DNA from 2 places in the Streptomyces sp. NPDC096105 genome. Region 2 is predicted to be linked to the other one. Evidence: predicted binding sites of a transcription regulator. Region 2 holds the regulator's gene; the other holds the start of a gene.
The links. Region 2 encodes HspR, which represses chaperone genes until heat shock. Its sites were predicted from a motif close to TTGAGNNNNNNNNNCTCAA; they were not measured.
Positions count from the first base shown of each region.

Region 1 (8,926 bases), on a different contig from region 2:
TCACGGTCGATGATGACCGCGTGGCGCTGGCCGAAGGTGCCGCGCTGGGAGTCCTGGCCGGCGAGCCGGACCGGGACGCCCTCGAGGAGCAGCGAGCCGAAGGCGAGGGTCTCGCCCATGCCCCAGTCGATGGTGCCGTCCTCGACCATCGCCGCCCGGCGCTGCAGCTGCGGCAGCAGACGCGGGTGGACGGTGATGTGGTCGGGGATGTTCACCTGCGACTCGGCGATCCGCTTCACGATCTCCGTGCTCACCGCGGTGTTCACGGCGACCGGGAACTCGGCCTGCGGGTCGGACGGGGCGACCGCGGTCGGCTGCGAGGTGGCCTCGCGGACCTCCGTGAAGACCTTCTCCAGCTGGCCCTGGTAGTCCTGCAGCGCCTGCTCGGCCTCTTCCAGGGTGATGTCGCCGCGACCGATGAGGGACTCGGTGTACAGCTTGCGCACCGAGCGCTTCTTGTCGATCAGGTCGTACATCAGCGGCTGGGTGAAGGCCGGGTTGTCCGACTCGTTGTGACCGCGGCGGCGGTAGCAGATGAGGTCGATCACCACGTCCTTGTTGAACGCCTGGCGGAACTCGAAGGCCAGGCGCGCGACGCGCACGACCGCCTCCGGGTCGTCGCCGTTCACGTGGAAGATCGGGGCCTCGATCATGCGGGCCACGTCCGTCGCGTACATGGAGGAGCGCGAGGACTCGGGGGCCGCGGTGAAGCCGACCTGGTTGTTGATGACGATGTGGACCGTGCCGCCGGTGCGGTAGCCGCGCAGCTGCGACATGTTCAGGGTCTCGGCCACCACGCCCTGGCCCGCGAAGGCCGCGTCGCCGTGGATGGCCACCGGCAGGACGGTGAAGTCCGTGCCGCCCTTGTTGACGATGTCCTGCTTGGCGCGGGCGACGCCCTCGAGGACCGGGTCGACGGCCTCCAGGTGCGAGGGGTTGGCGACCAGCGAGACCTTGATCTGCTCGCCGTCCAGGCCGGTGAAGGTGCCCTCGGCGCCCAGGTGGTACTTCACGTCGCCGGAGCCGTGCATCGACTTCGGGTCGAGGTTGCCCTCGAACTCCCGGAAGATCTGCGCGTACGACTTGCCGACGATGTTGGCGAGGACGTTCAGCCGGCCGCGGTGGGCCATGCCGATGACGACCTCGTCCAGGCGGGACTCGGCGGCCGAGTCCAGCACCGCGTCGAGCAGCGGGATGACGGACTCGCCGCCCTCCAGCGAGAAGCGCTTCTGGCCGACGTACTTGGTCTGCAGGAAGGTCTCGAAGGCCTCCGCCGCGTTCAGCCGGCGCAGGATGCGCAGCTGCTCCTCGCGCTCCGGCTTGGTGTGGCCGCGCTCCACGCGGTCCTGGATCCACTTGCGCTGCTTGGGGTCCTGGATGTGCATGAACTCGATGCCGGTGGTGCGGCAGTACGAGTCGCGCAGCACGCCGAGGATGTCGCGCAGCTTCATCATCGACTTGCCGGCGAAGCCGCCGACGGCGAACTCGCGCTCCAGGTCCCACAGGGTGAGGCCATGCTCGACGATGTCCAGGTCGGGGTGCTTGCGGACCTTGTACTCGAGCGGGTCGGTGTCGGCCATGACGTGGCCGCGGACCCGGTAGGAGTGGATCAGGTCGAAGACCCGGGCGGCCTTGGTGACGTCGTCGTCGTGGCTGGCGTCGATGTCCTTGAGCCAGCGGACCGGCTCGTAGGGGATGCGCAGGGCCTCGAAGATCTCGTCGTAGAAGTTGTTCTCGCCGAGCAGGAGGTTCGCGACCTGGCGCAGGAACTCGCCGGAGGCGGCGCCCTGGATCACCCGGTGGTCGTAGGTCGACGTGAGCGTCATGACCTTCGAGATGCCGAGCTTGTTCAGGGTGTCCTGGGAGGTGCCCTGGAACTCCGCCGGGTAGTCCATGGAGCCGACGCCCATGATCACCGACTGGCCGGGCATGAGGCGCGGCACGGAGTGCACGGTGCCCAGGCCGCCGGGGTTGGTCAGGGAGACCGTGACGCCGGTGAAGTCGTCCATCGTCAGCTTGTTGTCGCGGGCGCGGCGGACGATGTCCTCGTAGGCCTGCCAGAACTCGAAGAAGTTCAGCGTCTCGGCCTTCTTGATCGCCGCGACGACGAGCTGGCGGTCGCCGTTGGGCTTGACCAGGTCGATGGCGAGACCGAGGTTGACGTGCTCCGGCTTGACCAGGGTGGGCTTGCCGTCCACCTTGGCGTACGACCAGTTCATCGCCGGCATGGCCTTGATGGCCTGCACCATCGCGTAGCCGATGAGGTGCGTGAAGGAGATCTTCCCGCCCCGGGCGCGCTTGAGGTGGTTGTTGATGACGATGCGGTTGTCGAACAGCAGCTTCACCGGGACCGCGCGCACGGACGTGGCCGTGGGCAGCTCCAGCGAGGCGTCCATGTTCTTCGCCACGGCGGCGGACGGACCGCGCAGGGTGACCTGCTCGGGGCCGCTCTTCGCCTCGCCCGCCGGCTCGGCCTTCCCGGCCGGGGCCGGCTTGGCGGCGGGAGCGGCCTGCTTCTTCGGCTGGGCGGGCGCCTGGGCCTTGGCGGGCGCCTGAGCCGGGGCCGGAGCCTTGGCCGTCGGAGCGGCGGCAGCGGGCTTCGCGGCCGGGGCGGGCGTCTCGGCCTTGGCGGGCGCGGCCGGCCGGGACGGAGCGGTGGGGGTCACCGCGGCCCCCGCGGCCGCGTCACCCGCCGGAGCCGAGGACGCGGGAGCGCCCGGCTTGTAGTCGGCGAAGAAGTCCCACCAGGCTCGGTCCACCGAGTTCGGGTCCTGGAGGTACTGCTGGTAGATCTCGTCGACGAGCCATTCGTTGGCACCGAAGGCCGCAGCGGGGTTCTTGCCCGCTTGGTCGGTGTCGGTCGAGATGCTCGAGTTACTGGGGGACTGTGGCGACACGGCGTCAACCGCCCTCTTCCGCTTCGCAAGATGATGGACAGCGGAAATAAAGGCTACGCCTCCCCGCGCGATAAGGTCAGGCCGGGCCCGTGCAACGTCGTGCACATCACATCTCGGCGGGTGTTTCGGCGCTGGAATTGGCGGGAAACAAGCGAGGTTCCGCTTCTTTCGACGGTATCAGGCATCGCTCGACCAGGGCCCGTCGCGCCCCGCGCGCGGGCCTGTGCCTGATCACACGTGTCCGCCAGGACGAACGCGGATGGATCTTGAGGCTCCGCTTCGAACTTTACGTCAACTTGGCACGGAGGAGGGCCCTGGAAGAGTGATCAGAATCCGGCAACCCCGCTCGGATTCCGCCACTCCGATCCGGCCGCCGTGCAGATCCACGGCCCAGCGGGCGATCGCCAGGCCCAGCCCGGTGCCGCCGTCGCTGCCGGGGCCGTGCGGCCGGTTGACGTTGCCGCGGTTGAACCGCTCGAAGACCCGGTGCCACTCCGTGCGCGGGATGCCCGGACCCTCGTCCAGCACCTCCAGCTCCAGCGACTCCGGCTCGGGGCCCCGCCGGGCCCGGACGGTCACCCTGCCGTGCGGCGGGCTGTGCTTGACCGCGTTGTCGATCAGGTTGGCGACCACCTGGTGGATCCGCTCGGGGTCGGCGTGCGCGACCAGCTCGGGCGGCGAGACGTCCAGGTGCAGATGCACGTCCGTACGGGTGTGGCTGCCGGAGCCGGAGGCCATGCCCGCGCGGGCGGAGGCGACCATGTTGGCCTCCTTCAGCACGCCCGACAGGTACGGCCACACCTCGAAGCGGCGCTTCTTCAGCGGCACCACGCCGTTGTCCAGGCGGGACAGGTCCAGCAGCGTCTCCACCAGACGGCCGAGCCGCTCGGTCTGCTTCAGGGCCGTGCGCATCGTCTCGGGGTCGGCCTCGGTGACGCCGTCGACGATGTTCTCCAGCACCGCGCGCAGTCCCGCGATGGGCGTGCGCAGCTCGTGCGAGACGTTGGCCACCAGCTCCTTGCGCTGGCGGTCCTGCGCCTCCAGCTCGTCGGCCATGACGTTGATCGTCTGCGCCAGGTCGCCCAGCTCGTCCCGGCGGCTCTCACGCACCCGGCGGGTGTAGTCGCCGTGCGAGATGGACCGCGCGACGGCGTTCATGTCGTCCAGCGGAGCGGTGAGGGAGTGCGCCACGAACTGGGTGATCAGCAGCGTGGCGATCATCGAGAAGACCGTGATGAAGCGCAGCTCCGTCTTGGTGTGCACGGCGATCACCGACAGTCCGGTGGTGATCAGGACCGAGACGACGACCAGCGCGCCCAGCTTGGTCTTGATCGAGAACGGGCGCACACCGCCCCAGGGATCCTTCTTCCCCTGCCCGCGTCCCCCCGGACCCCCGCTCATGGCGTCGGCGTCTCCAGGGCGTAGCCCACGCCGTGCACGGTGCGGATGCGCTCGGCGCCGATCTTCCGGCGCAGCGCCTTGATGTGGCTGTCCACGGTCCGGGTGCCGGAGGCGTCCGCCCAGTCCCAGACCTCGGCCAGCAGCTGCTCGCGGGAGAGCACCGCGCGCGGGGTGTTGGCCAGGCACACCAGCAGGTCGAACTCGGTGGGCGTCAGGTGGACGTCCTCGCTGCGCACCCGCACCCGGCGCTGGGCGTGGTCGATCTCCAGCTCGCCCAGGCGCAGGATGCCGCTGCGCGGGGTGGTGGCCGCGAGGGCGGCGCGCTCCATGCGGCGCAGCAGCACGTGCACGCGGGCGGCGAGCTCGCGCATCGAGAACGGCTTCGTCATGTAGTCGTCGGCGCCGACGCCGAGGCCCACCAGCATGTCGGTCTCGTCGTCGCGCGCGGTGAGCATCAGCACCGGCACCGGCCGCTGGGCCTGCACGCGCCGGCAGACCTCCAGGCCGTCGAAGCCCGGCAGCATGATGTCGAGGATCAGCAGGTCGGGCTGCCAGGCCTCGGCCGTGTCCACCGCGGACGGGCCGTCGCCCGCCGTTTGCACGAGGAATCCCTCGGCGCGCAGGCGGGTCGCGATGGCGTCCACGATCGTCGCGTCGTCCTCGACCACCAGGACCCTGCGCTGCGCGCCGGGGGTGGTCGTCGCCGTGCCGTTGTGGGAGGTGTGTGTCTGCTCCATCGCCCGCCCCTGAGGTGTGCTTTTTCCGGAATCCGTGGGGTGATCCGTCGTCTGCGCATCACTGCGACCGACGCTTGGATGATCCGCGCCAGGGCAGCAGCGTACGGGGACGCACCACGGGTTTGCTATCCAGGGCGGACGCCGATGTGCACGACGTCCGGAACGCCCCGGGCAACGGGGATCTCTTCGGTACGCACCTGCCGGAACCCGGCATTCCGCAAGGTTCCCTCGAATTCCGGAGAGGGCGTGGCGGACCATAGCGCGAGGACCCCGCGCGGCTTCAACACCCTTGCGCAGGCCGCGAGTCCGTCCGGCGTGTACAGCCCCTCGTTGCCCTCGTCGACGGTCCAGCCGGGCCCGTTGTCGATGTCGAGGCACAACGCGTCGAACGTGTCGGACGTCTCCTTGACGTAGGCCACCAGGTCCTGCTCGACGATCTCCGTCCGGGGGTCGGCGAGCGCCTCGCCGGAGAGCCCGGCCAGCGGGCCCGTGCGGTGCCACTCGATGATCGCGGGCTCCCGCTCCACCACCGTGATCCGTCCCCAGCGCGGCTGCCCGGCCGCGTGCGCCAGGGAGAAGCCGACGCCCAGCCCGCCGATCAGCACCCCCGGGTCCGCCGCCTCCGGGTCCAGGGCGGCCAGGGCGGCGTCCACGAGCAGCCGCTCGGAGCGCCCGTCGGAGGTGTCCATCAGGAAGCAGCCGTTGGCGATGATCTGCAGCAGACCGCCGTGCCTGCGCAGCGCGACCTCGCCGTACGGGCCCTCGCGGCGGTCCAGGACTTCGGGAGCTTCGGGAATGTCGTACGGGGTGGACATGCGTTCATCCTGGCAGGCCCCCGTCCCGGCGATCCGGGGCCGTGGGGCCCGGCCCGGTGATCGCTCAGAGCGAACGCGACTCCGGGAACATTCGGCGGCTCCCCTGCATTGAGTCGACATAGCTCAACTTGACTGCCGAAGGGGAGATCATGGCTGCTGAGTCCACACCGCTCGCCCTGCCCGTGCTGCCGCTCGACGACGAGGTCGTGCTGCCGGGGATGGTGGTTCCGCTGGACCTGAGCGACTCCGAGGTGCGCGCGGCCGTGGAGGCCGCCCAGGCCGCCGCCCGCGACGAACCGGGCAAGCCCCGGGTGCTGCTGGTGCCGCGCGTCGACGGGACCTACGCCGGGACCGGCGTGCTGGGCACGGTCGAGCAGGTCGGCCGGCTGGCCGACGGCGACCCGGGCGCCCTGATCCGCGGCCGGGGGCGGGTGCGCATCGGCGCCGGCACCACCGGGCCGGGCGCGGCGCTGTGGGTGGAGGGCGCCCGCATCGACGAGAGCGTGCCCGACCCGCTGCCCGGCCACGTGACCGAACTGGTCAAGGAGTACAAGGCGCTCGCCACCGCCTGGCTGCGCAAGCGCGGCGCCTGGCAGGTCGTGGACCGGGTCCAGGCCATCGACGACGTCTCCGCCCTCGCCGACAACTCCGGCTACTCGCCGTTCCTCACCACCGACCAGAAGGTCGCCCTGCTGGAGACCACCGACCCGGTGGCCCGGCTGAAGCTCGCCACCCAGCAGCTGCGCGACCACCTCGCCGAGCAGGACGTCGCCGAGACCATCGCCAAGGACGTCCAGGAGGGCGTCGACAAGCAGCAGCGCGAGTTCCTGCTCCGCCGCCAGCTCGAGGCGGTCCGCAAGGAGCTGCGCGAGCTGAACGGCGAGAAGGAGGGCGAGGAGTCCGACGACTACCGGGCCCGCGTCGAGGCCGCCGAGCTCCCCGAGAAGGTCCGCGAGGCCGCGCTCAAGGAGGTCGACAAGCTGGAGCGCGCCTCCGACCAGTCGCCGGAGGGCTCCTGGATCCGCACCTGGCTCGACACGGTGCTGGAGATGCCGTGGAACGAGCGCACCGAGGACTCCTACGACATCCGCGGCGCCCGACAGGTGCTGGACGCCGAGCACGCGGGCCTGCAGGACGTGAAGGAGCGCATCACCGAGTACCTGGCGGTGCGCAAGCGGCGCAACGACCGGGGCCTGGGCGTCGTCGGCGGGCGGCGCGGCGGCGCCGTGCTGGCCCTGGTGGGCCCGCCCGGCGTCGGCAAGACCAGCCTCGGCGAGTCCGTCGCGCACGCGATGGGCCGCAAGTTCGTCCGGGTCGCCCTCGGCGGCGTCCGCGACGAGGCGGAGATCCGCGGCCACCGCCGCACCTACGTCGGCGCCCTGCCCGGCCGGATCGTGCGCGCCGTCAAGGAGGCCGGGTCGATGAACCCGGTCGTCCTGCTCGACGAGATCGACAAGGTCGGCTCCGACTTCCGCGGCGACCCGGCCGCGGCCCTGCTGGAGGTCCTCGACCCGGCGCAGAACCACACCTTCCGGGACCACTACCTGGAGGTCGAGCTCGACCTGTCCGACGTGGTCTTCCTCGCCACCGCCAACGTCCTGGAGGCCATCCCGGAGCCCCTGCTCGACCGCATGGAGCTGGTCCGCCTCGACGGCTACACCGAGGACGAGAAGATCGTCATCGCCCGCGACCACCTGCTCCCGCGCCAGCTGGAGCGCGCCGGCCTGGACACCGACGAGGTCACCCTCGACGAGGGCGCGCTGCGCAAGCTGGCCGGCGAGTACACGCGCGAGGCGGGCGTGCGCAACCTGGAGCGGTCCCTCGCGCGGCTGCTGCGCAAGGTGGCGGCCCAGCACGAACTGGGCGAGCGGGAGCTGCCGTTCACCGTGACCGAGGGCGACCTGCGGGACCTGATCGGACGGCCGCACCACGTGCCGGAGTCCGCCCAGGAACCGGCCGAGCGGCGCACCGCCGTGCCCGGTGTCGCCACCGGGCTCGCCGTGACCGGCGCCGGCGGTGACGTCCTCTACGTCGAGGCGTCCCTGGCCGACCCGGAGACGGGCGCGGCGGGGCTCACCCTGACCGGTCAGCTGGGCGACGTGATGAAGGAGTCCGCGCAGATCGCGCTGAGCTTCCTGCGCAGCCACGGCGCCGAGCTGGAACTGCCGGTGGGCGACCTGAAGGACCGGGGCGTGCACATCCACTTCCCGGCGGGCGCCGTGCCCAAGGACGGCCCGAGCGCGGGCATCACGATGACCACGGCCCTGGCCTCGCTGCTCTCCGGACGGCTGGTCCGCACGGACGTGGCGATGACCGGCGAGGTGTCGCTGACCGGGCGGGTGCTGCCGATCGGCGGGGTGAAGCAGAAGCTGCTCGCCGCGCACCGGGCCGGCGTCACCACCGTGATCATCCCCAAGCGCAACGAGCCCGACCTGGACGACGTCCCGGCGGAGGTGCTGGAGAAGCTGGACGTGCACGCAGTCACCGACGTCCGCCAGGTCCTGGAACTGGCGCTGTCCCCGGCCACCGACGAGGCGGCGCCGGAGGTTCCGGTGGCCGCGTGACCGGGCTGCCGGACGAGGAGGGCCCGGGTCCCGTGAGGGAGGCCCGGGCCCTTCCCCCGGCCCGGGTCCTTCCCCCGGCCCGGGCCGCTCCTGCGCCGGGCGTCGGGGCCTGTCCCGGGTCCGAGGCGCCGCGCCTGCCGGGGCCGTCGGGTCGGTCGCCGGCGGCGAAGGCCCGCACCCGGTCGAGGGTGCCGTTGAAGCGGTCGTGGTCGCCGACCGCCGGGCCGGTCGAGGCGTACTGCCACATCGTGTACGTGCTCCAGCCGGCGGGCAGTTCGCCGACGGTGGAGGCGTACCGGGCGATCCACAGCGGGGTGCCGGCGGCGAAGCCGGCGTGGTCGCCGGTGCACTGCTTCCACCAGCTGGTGGCGGTGTGGAGGACGGCGTCGCGGCCGGTGCGGGCGCGGTAGCGGTCGAGGAAGTCGCGGATCCAGCTCACCATGGCGCTCACCGACTTGCCCTAGCAGGCGTCGCCGTACGGGTTCCACTCGATGTCCAGGACGCCGGGCAGG
Region 1 covers NZ_JBIWGC010000003.1:124,069-132,994, reverse strand. Annotated here, with positions in the region: gene ACIQ8B_RS06075 (multifunctional oxoglutarate decarboxylase/oxoglutarate dehydrogenase thiamine pyrophosphate-binding subunit/dihydrolipoyllysine-residue succinyltransferase subunit) at 1-2,897, opposite strand, end outside; gene ACIQ8B_RS06070 (sensor histidine kinase) at 3,189-4,298, opposite strand; gene ACIQ8B_RS06065 (response regulator transcription factor) at 4,295-5,035, opposite strand; gene ACIQ8B_RS06060 (spermidine synthase) at 5,161-5,850, opposite strand; gene lon (endopeptidase La) at 6,000-8,414, shown strand; partial or broken gene ACIQ8B_RS06050 (lysozyme) at 8,572-8,926, opposite strand, start outside.
Region 1: lon (endopeptidase La) is a predicted target of HspR. The motif match lies at 5,959-5,977, and genes of this name have one in related genera.

Region 2 (8,926 bases):
GCAGGGCACCCGCTCGGCCTCCCGGCGCGGCAGCCGTCCGCGCCGTACGGCCCGGGAGTACACGCGGTCCCCGGCCTCGCACAGTCGGTCAGCACCGTGCGGATGCTCCTCCGCCCCGTGTGCCCGGCCATCGCCCATACCACCCCCGGTTCAGCGTCTTTCCGCAGCGCAACTATGCGCGGCCGGAACCTGCTGTGCAACACGGGACAGGCCACCGCGCCGGCCCGGGGGGCCGGCCGGTGGCCGGATTCGTGCGGCTGTTACTTCAGGCCGATCTCCGCGCACGCGGCCTTGTACTCCCCGGTGCAGATGTCCGACACCTCGTAGAACCCGTCAGCGATCACGGTGTCCTGGATGTTGTCCTTCGTCAGCGCGACCACCGGCACCAGCTGCGCCGGGATGTCCTGCCGGGTGGGGCTGTCGACGCGGTCGCGGGTGAGCGCGTCGAACTGGATGTCCCGGCCCTGGACCCGCGCCACGGCCATCTCCGCGGCGCTCTCGGCCTCCTCCGGGTAGGACTTGTACACGCTCATGTACTGCTCGCCGGCCACGATCCGCTGCACCGCGGCGATCTCCGCGTCCTGGCCGGTGATGGGCGGCAGCTCGGTCGCGCCGGCGGCGCGCAGCGCCTTGACGATGCCGCCCGCCATGCCGTCGTTGGCGGAGTAGATGCCCTCGATGTTCTCCAGGCCGATCTCGCTGATCGCCTCGGACATGTTCTTCTCGGCGTTCTTGGGGTCCCAGTCCTTGGTGTCGAAGGACTTGGCGATGGTGACCTTGCCCTTGAGCTCGGACAGCGCGCCCGCCTTGAACTGCTTGGCGTTGGGGTCGGTGGACGAGCCGTTCATCATCACGATCTTGTCGGTGATGCTCAGGTCGCCGCCGAGCGCCTCCAGCAGGGTGCGCCCCTGCACCTCGCCGACCAGCGAGTTGTCGAAGGAGATGTACGCGTCGATCGGGCCCTCGGCGAGCCGGTCGTAGGCGATGACCGGGATGCCCGCGTCCTTGGCCTTGGTGACGCTCTCCGCGATGGCGTGCGAGTCCACCGCGTCCAGCACGATGACGTCGACCTTCTTGTCGATCATGCTCTGCATCTGGCCGGCCTGCTTGTCGGCGTCCGCCTCGGCGTTGGCGTACTCGACCTTGCCCTTGTTGTCGGTGAGCGACTCCACCTTCTTCTTGAAGATGGGGTAGTCGAACTGCTCGTACCGCGTGTTGGCCTTCTCCGGGAGGAGCAGGCCCACCGTGATGTCGTCCCCCTTGGCGGGGCTCGCGTCGTCGCTGCTGCTCGCCGCGCCGAGGCCGCAGCCGGCGAGCGTGACGGACATGGAGACGGCGGCCACGGATATGGCGATACGACGCATGCGAGGGCTCACTTCAGGTGCGTTTTGGACGTGGGCACAGCTTTGCGGCCCATGTGACTGAAAAGCCAACGCTTCGGCGCCCATCCGCGTCAAGGGGCAACCACTTAACGAGATGGACACGACACGGCGCGCTGAACTCGTGAAAGTCCTGCGGACACACCGCGAGGATCACCTGGACACGCAGGCATACCATAGCCACAGGTGTGCTCAGGCATGAGAGAAGGGGCCTGGGGGTCGCATGGACTCCCGGGCCCCTCTCCGCGTCCGCGCGCGGTCAGTCCGACTGCTGCTGGCGCTTGGGGCGCCAGACCACCAACGCGCTGGTCTGCTGCACTTCCTGGTAAGGCACCAGGTCACGGCGGTAGGAGGCGTGCACGGCGGCCTCACGCTGACGCATCGCCGCCGCCGCGCCGTCGAGCGCGTCCTCCAGTTCGGCCACGCGGGCCTGGAGGGCGGCGACCTGGTTCTCCAGTTCGATGATGCGCTTGATTCCGGCCAGGTTGATGCCCTCGTCCTGCGACAACTGCTGCACCTGACGGAGCAGTTCGATGTCACGGGCCGAGTAGCGGCGGCCCCGGCCCGCCGTGCGGTCCGGCGACACAAGCCCCAGCCGGTCGTACTGACGCAGCGTCTGCGGGTGGAGACCGGAGAGCTGCGCCGCCACCGAAATGACGTAGACCGGGGTGTCCTGGGTCAGTTCGTACGGATTGCGTCGACGGCCGTCCATCGCATCAAGCTCCCTTCGCGGCCTGGAACAGCTCCGCCCGCGGATCCTGGTCCGCGGTTGCCTCGCGATACGCCTCCAGGGCGTCACGAGCCTTCCCCGACAGGTCCCTGGGAACACTCACCTCGACGGTGATCAGCAGATCACCGCGGGTGCCGTCCTTGCGGACCGCCCCCTTGCCGCGGGCGCGCATGGTGCGCCCGTTGGGCGTGCCCGGAGGCAGCTTCAGCGTCACCGGCGGACCGCCCAGCGTCGGCACCCGGATCTCACCGCCGAGGGCCGCCTCGGGATACGTGACCGGCACGGTGACCGTCAGGTTGTCGCCCTTGCGGCCGAACACCGGGTGGGCGCCGACGTGCACGACGACGTACAGGTCGCCCGCGGGGCCGCCGCGCTCGCCGGGCGCCCCCTTGCCGCGCAGCCGGATCCGCTGGCCGTCGCTGACCCCCGCGGGGATGCGCACCTGCATCGTCCGCGAGGACTTGGCCCGGCCGCTGCCCTTGCAGACCTCGCAGGGCTCCTCCGCGATCAGGCCGCGGCCCTTGCAGTCCGGGCACGGGTCGGTCAGCGAGAAGCCGCCGCCGGAGCCCCGCGCCACCTGTCCGGTGCCGACGCAGGTCGGGCACACGCGCGGTGTGCCGTTCTTGTCGCCGGTGCCCGAACAGGCCTTGCAGGGCGACTGCGACGACATCCGCAGCGGAACGGTCGCGCCCTCGATCGCCTCGGTGAAGCTGAGCGTCACCTCGGACTCGATGTCCTGGCCCCGGCGCGGCTGGGTCCGCGAGGTCCCCGTGCCGCCCCGGTTGAACAGGCCCCCGAAGACGTCACCGAGGCCGCCGCCGAAGCCGCCCGCCTGGCCGCCGGCCTGACCTCCGAAGAGGTCACCCAGGTCGAAGTTGAAGGTGCCGCCGCCCGCGCCCGGCCCCGGACGGAACCCGCCGTTGCCGAAGAGGGCGCGCGCCTCGTCGTACTCCTTGCGCTTCTTGGGGTCCCCGAGGACGTCGTTCGCCTCGGAGATCTCCTTGAACCGCTCCTCCGCCTTGGCGTTCCCCTTGTTGGCGTCCGGGTGGTACTCGCGGGCGAGCTTCCGGTACGCCTTCTTGATCTCGGCCTCGGTGGCGTCCTTGGGGACGCCGAGGACCTTGTAATAGTCCTTCTCGATGAAGTCCTTGGTGCTCATCCCCGACGTCCCTCCTTCCCTGCGTCAGCTATAACGTCAGCCCTCCTCCGGGCCACCGTTCTCCTTGTTCTCCGCGTCGGCCCGGTCCTCGGCGCTCTCCTCGGCGGGCTTGACCGTCTGCGCGCCGGGCTGCGGCTCGGCGACGGCCACCCGCGCGGGGCGGATGGTGCGCTCGCCGATGCGGTACCCCGGCTGCAGGATCGCCACGCACGTCGTCTCGGTGACGTCCGGCGCGTAGGAGTGCATCAGGGCCTCGTGGATCGTCGGGTCGAAGGGCTCGCCCTCCTTGCCGAACTGCTGGAGGCCCAGCTTCGCCACCGTGGTCTCCAGCGACTCGGCGACCGACTTGAAGCCACCGACCAGCTCGCCGTGGTCCCGCGCCCGGCCGATGTCGTCGAGCATCGGGAGCAGTTCGGACAGGAGATTCGCCACGGCGGTCTCCTTGACCGCTGCCCGGTCACGCTCCACCCGGCGGCGGTAGTTCTGGAACTCGGCCTGGAGGCGCTGGAGGTCCGCGGTGCGCTCGTTCAGCGCGGTGCGGGCCTGGTCCAGCTGCGCCACCAGAGCGGCGTTCTGCTCCGTGTCCCCGGCCGGGGCCGCCTCTTCCTCAGCGGGAGCGGCGGCCTGCGGCTCGGCGTCCTCGGACGGTGCGCCGGAAGGGACATCGGGCTGCTGCTCGTCGAAGCCCGGGGTCTCTTCCGTCACGCCGCACCGTCCTTGCGGTCCTCGTCGACGATCTCGGCGTCGACGACGTCGTCGTCGGCCTTGGCCTCACCGGCGCCGGCGGACGCGCCGCCCGCGGCCTGCGCGCCCTGGGCGTCGGCGTACATGGCCTGGCCCAGCTTCTGCGAGACGGCCGCGACCTTCTCGGTGGCCGTGCGGATCTCGGCGGTGTCCTCGCCCTTGAGCTTCTCCTTCAGCTCGGCGACGGCGGCCTCGACCTCGGTCTTGATCTCGCCGGGCACCTTGTCCGCGTTGTCCGTGAGGAACTTCTCGGTCTGGTAGACGAGCTGCTCGCCCTGGTTGCGCGTCTCGGCGGCCTCGCGGCGGGCGTGGTCCTCCTCCGCGTACTTCTCGGCCTCCTGGCGCATCCGCTCGACCTCGTCCTTCGGGAGCGACGAACCGCCGGTGACGGTCATCTTCTGCTCCTTGCCGGTGCCGAGGTCCTTCGCCGTGACGTGCATGATGCCGTTGGCGTCGATGTCGAAGGAGACCTCGATCTGCGGGACGCCGCGCGGCGCCGGCGGCAGACCGGTCAGCTCGAACATGCCCAGCTTCTTGTTGTACGCCGCGATCTCGCGCTCGCCCTGGTAGACCTGGATCTGCACGGACGGCTGGTTGTCCTCGGCCGTGGTGAAGATCTCCGAGCGCTTGGTCGGGATCGTGGTGTTGCGCTCGATCAGCTTGGTCATGATGCCGCCCTTGGTCTCGATGCCGAGGGACAGCGGGGTGACGTCGAGCAGGAGGACGTCCTTGACCTCGCCCTTGAGGACACCGGCCTGGAGCGCGGCGCCGATGGAGACGACCTCGTCCGGGTTGACGCCCTTGTTGGCCTCCTTGCCGCCGGTCAGCTCCTTGACGAGCTCGGCGACGGCGGGCATGCGGGTCGAACCGCCGACCAGGACGACGTGGTCGATCTCGCTGACGGCGATGCCGGCGTCCTTGATGACGTTGTTGAACGGGGTCTTGCAGCGCTCGAGCAGGTCCGCGGTCAGCTGCTGGAACTGGGCGCGGGTCAGCTTCTCGTCGAGGTGCAGGGGGCCCTCGGCGGAGGCGGTGATGTAGGGGAGGTTGATCGAGGTCTCGGTGGACGAGGACAGCTCGATCTTCGCCTTCTCGGCGGCCTCGCGCAGACGCTGCAGCGCCATCTTGTCCTTGGCCAGGTCCACGCCGTGACCGGCCTGGAACTGCTTGACCAGGTAGTCGACGACGCGCTGGTCCCAGTCGTCACCACCGAGGTTGTTGTCACCGTTGGTGGCCTTCACCTCGACGACACCGTCGCCGATCTCCAGGAGGGAGACGTCGAAGGTACCGCCGCCGAGGTCGAAGACGAGGATGGTCTGGTCGTCCTTGTCGAGGCCGTACGCCAGGGCGGCGGCCGTCGGCTCGTTGACGATGCGCAGCACGTTCAGACCGGCGATCTCGCCGGCCTCCTTGGTCGCCTGGCGCTCGGCGTCGTTGAAGTACGCCGGGACGGTGATGACCGCGTCGGTCACCTTCTCGCCCAGGTACGCCTCGGCGTCCCGCTTCAGCTTCTGCAGCACGAAGGCGCTGATCTGCTGCGGGTTGAAGTCCTTGCCGTCCAGGTTGATCTTCCAGCCGGTGCCCATGTGGCGCTTGACCGACCGGATGGTCCTGTCGACGTTGGTCACGGCCTGGCGCTTGGCCACCTCACCGACCAGCACCTCACCGTTCTTGGCGAAGGCGACGACGGAAGGCGTGGTCCTGGCGCCCTCGGCGTTGGTGATGACGGTGGGCTCGCCGCCCTCCAGAACGCTGACGACGGAGTTAGTCGTGCCCAGGTCGATGCCGACCGCACGTGCCATTTCGATTCCTCCAGCTGACTTGAGTGGAACAGACTCAAGCATGCATGACGTCCGCCGCCGGGTCAACAGAGCTGAGTCAGCCAGACTCAACTCTTATCCGCTCCTTACACGCAACCGCTCGCTGACCTGCGACGACGCACTGGCGACACGTTGACGCGGACGGAAAACGGGGGTGACGGGGCGCCTCACCAGCACCAGGACGAGCACCGCGGCGGCCGCCGCGACCCACCCCACCGCCCCCGGGGACAGCCTGCCCGTGTGCACGCACACCCCGACCAGCGCCGCCCCCGCGGACCCGGCGCCCAGCAGCACCGGCACCGCGCGGGGCGCGAGGCCCAGCCGCCGCAGCCGGTGCCCGAGGTGGTCCGGCCGCCCGCGCGTGACCGGACGGCGGTCGAGGCGCCGCCCGAGTACCACCAGGACGGCGTCCGCACACGCCAGCGCCGTCAGCGCGGACACCACGGCGACACCGGCGCCGATCCCCTGCCCGGCCCGGACGAACACCGCCGACGACGCCAGCACGAAACCGGTGAACAGCGCGCCGCCGGCCCCGAGGCCCGCCTGCGCGGGGAACCAGTTGTGCAGCAGGAAACCGGCGAGCGCGGCGGCCAGCACGCCCAGCAGCGCGGCCAGCCCGTCCATCAGCTCGGCCGTGGCGCACGCGGCGGCCCCGAACGCGCCCACCGCGCCGACCGTGCCGGCCAGCCCGTCGGCATGGTCCAGCCCCCGGAAGGCGACGGTCGCGGCCACGATCCACCCGGCGGCCAGCACCCCGCCCGCCACCCCGGTCTCGCCGTACGGCACGACGAAGGCCGCCGCCACCGCCGTACCGGCCGGCGCGACCCACCGGCGCAGCCGCCAGACGTCGGCGGCCAGCCCGAGCGCCGCGACGCAGCCGGCGGCGGCCACCATCCGCCCCACCCCGGCGCCGAGGGGCACCAGACCGGTGGCGTCGGCGGCCGTCGCGACCAGGGCGGTGGCCAGGGCGACGGCCGTCCCCCCGGACAGCGGCACGGACCGGCGCCGCCTGCGGTCGGCGATCCCGAGGCGCAGCGCGGGGACCCGCAGCACCCCGGTGAGGAGGGCGGAGAGCAGCAGTGCGGTGGCGGCGGCGGCGATCCCGGAGAGCACGGATATAAGTTAGGGGCGTATCGACCGATTTAGCGTGAATAACACGATCGGATCCCGAACGCCACCCGGGACGGTCGCCGGGGCCCTCACCTGGCACCCTTGTGGGTGTGCGGGGCGAGTGCGCAGGTCACCCGCACAGGCAACCCTCAGCGACTCAGATCACCCCGCGCCCGGCTACAGTGCGGCCGAAGATGGGGGTAGTCTCAGACGGACTGCATAAGTTACCGCTTAGTAATCTCGGGGAAGCCGAACGGCGCACCCCGGCGAAGCCCCCGACAAGCCACTCCACCCCCTGAACCCCTCGCAGGCCCGAGGAGCCCCCATGCAACTCGCCGCGATCATCGTGTCGCTGGTCCTGGCCGTGGTCGGCGTTGCGCTGCTCGCACGCGCGATCGGCCAGTTCGTCCGGTACTTCAAGCTGGGCCAGCCGGTCCCGGCCGGCGCCCGGACCGACAATCCCTACCAGCGCAGTGTGACCCTGGTGCGGGAGTTCCTCGGCCACACCCGCATGAACCGGTGGGGCATCGTCGGCATCGCCCACTGGTTCGTCGCCGTCGGCTTCCTGACGCTGCCGCCGACCCTCGCCCAGGCCTTCGGCCAGCTCTTCCAGGCCGACTGGGTGCTGCCGGTCATCGGCGGCTTCCTGCCGTTCGAGATGTACATCGAGTTCATCGGTGTCATGACGGTCCTGGGCATCGCGGTGCTGATCGTGATCCGCCTGCTCAGCCTGCCGACCCGGCCCGGCCGCAAGTCCCGCTTCACCGGCTCCAAGTCCGGCCAGGCGTACTTCGTCGAGGCCGTCATCCTCACCATCGGCCTCGCCATCTACGTGCTGCGCGGCCTCGAGGGCGCCCTGCACCACGTCGACAGCTACGAGCCCGCGTACTTCGCCTCGTACCCGCTGGTCCTCGCCTTCGACGGCCTGTCCGTCGAGACGCTGCAGAACCTGGTCTACCTGACCGCCATGATCAAGATCGGGACGTCGTTCGTCTGGATGATCGTCGTCTCGCTCACCCTCAACATGGGTGTCGCCTGGCACCGCTTCCTCGCCTTCCCCAACATCTGGTTCAAGCGCGAGGCCGACGGTTCCACCGCGCTGGGCGCCCTGCCGCCGATGACCTCCGGCGGCAAGCCGATCGACTTCACCGACCCCGGTGACGACGACGTCTTCGGCGTCTCCCAGGTCGAGCAGTTCTCCTGGAAGGGCCTGCTCGACTTCTCCACCTGCACCGAGTGCGGCCGCTGCCAGTCGCAGTGCCCCGCGTGGAACACCGGCAAGCCGCTCTCCCCGAAGCTGCTGATCATGTCGCTGCGCGACCACGCCCACGCCAAGGCGCCGTACCTGCTGGCCGGCGGCGGCAAGACCATGGAGGGCGAGGAGAAGGCGTCCGAGGAGCAGCTGGCCGGCGTGCCCGCCGCCGCCCTCGCCGAGGCCGAGCGTCCGCTGGTCGGCACCGCCGAGGAGAACGGCGTCATCGACCCGGACGTGCTGTGGTCCTGCACCACCTGCGGCGCCTGCGTCGAGCAGTGCCCGGTGGACATCGAGCACGTCGACCACATCGTCGACATGCGCCGCTACCAGGTCATGATCGAGTCCGCGTTCCCGTCCGAGGCGGGCACGATGCTCAAGAACCTGGAGAAGAAGGGCAACCCCTGGGGCCTGGCGAAGAAGCAGCGCCTGGAGTGGACCAAGGAGGTCGACTTCGAGGTCCCGGTCGTCGGCAAGGACATCGAGGACCTGTCCGAGGTCGAGTACCTGTACTGGGTCGGCTGCGCCGGCGCCCTGGAGGACCGCGCCAAGAAGACCACCAAGGCCTTCGCGGAGCTGCTGCACATCGCGGGCGTGAAGTTCGCGATCATGGGCGGCGACGAGAAGTGCACCGGTGACTCCGCCCGCCGCCTCGGCAACGAGCCCCTGTTCCAGGAGCTCGGCATGGAGAACGTCATGGCGCTGAACATGGCGTTCGGCGAGGAGACGGAC
Region 2 covers NZ_JBIWGC010000002.1:386,051-394,976, reverse strand. Annotated here, with positions in the region: gene ACIQ8B_RS04635 (helix-turn-helix transcriptional regulator) at 1-138, opposite strand, end outside; gene ACIQ8B_RS04630 (sugar ABC transporter substrate-binding protein) at 261-1,364, opposite strand; gene ACIQ8B_RS04625 (heat shock protein transcriptional repressor HspR) at 1,639-2,091, opposite strand; gene dnaJ (molecular chaperone DnaJ) at 2,096-3,268, opposite strand; gene grpE (nucleotide exchange factor GrpE) at 3,305-3,973, opposite strand; gene dnaK (molecular chaperone DnaK) at 3,970-5,814, opposite strand; gene ACIQ8B_RS04605 (undecaprenyl/decaprenyl-phosphate alpha-N-acetylglucosaminyl 1-phosphate transferase) at 5,908-6,945, opposite strand; gene ACIQ8B_RS04600 (heterodisulfide reductase-related iron-sulfur binding cluster) at 7,268-8,926, shown strand, end outside.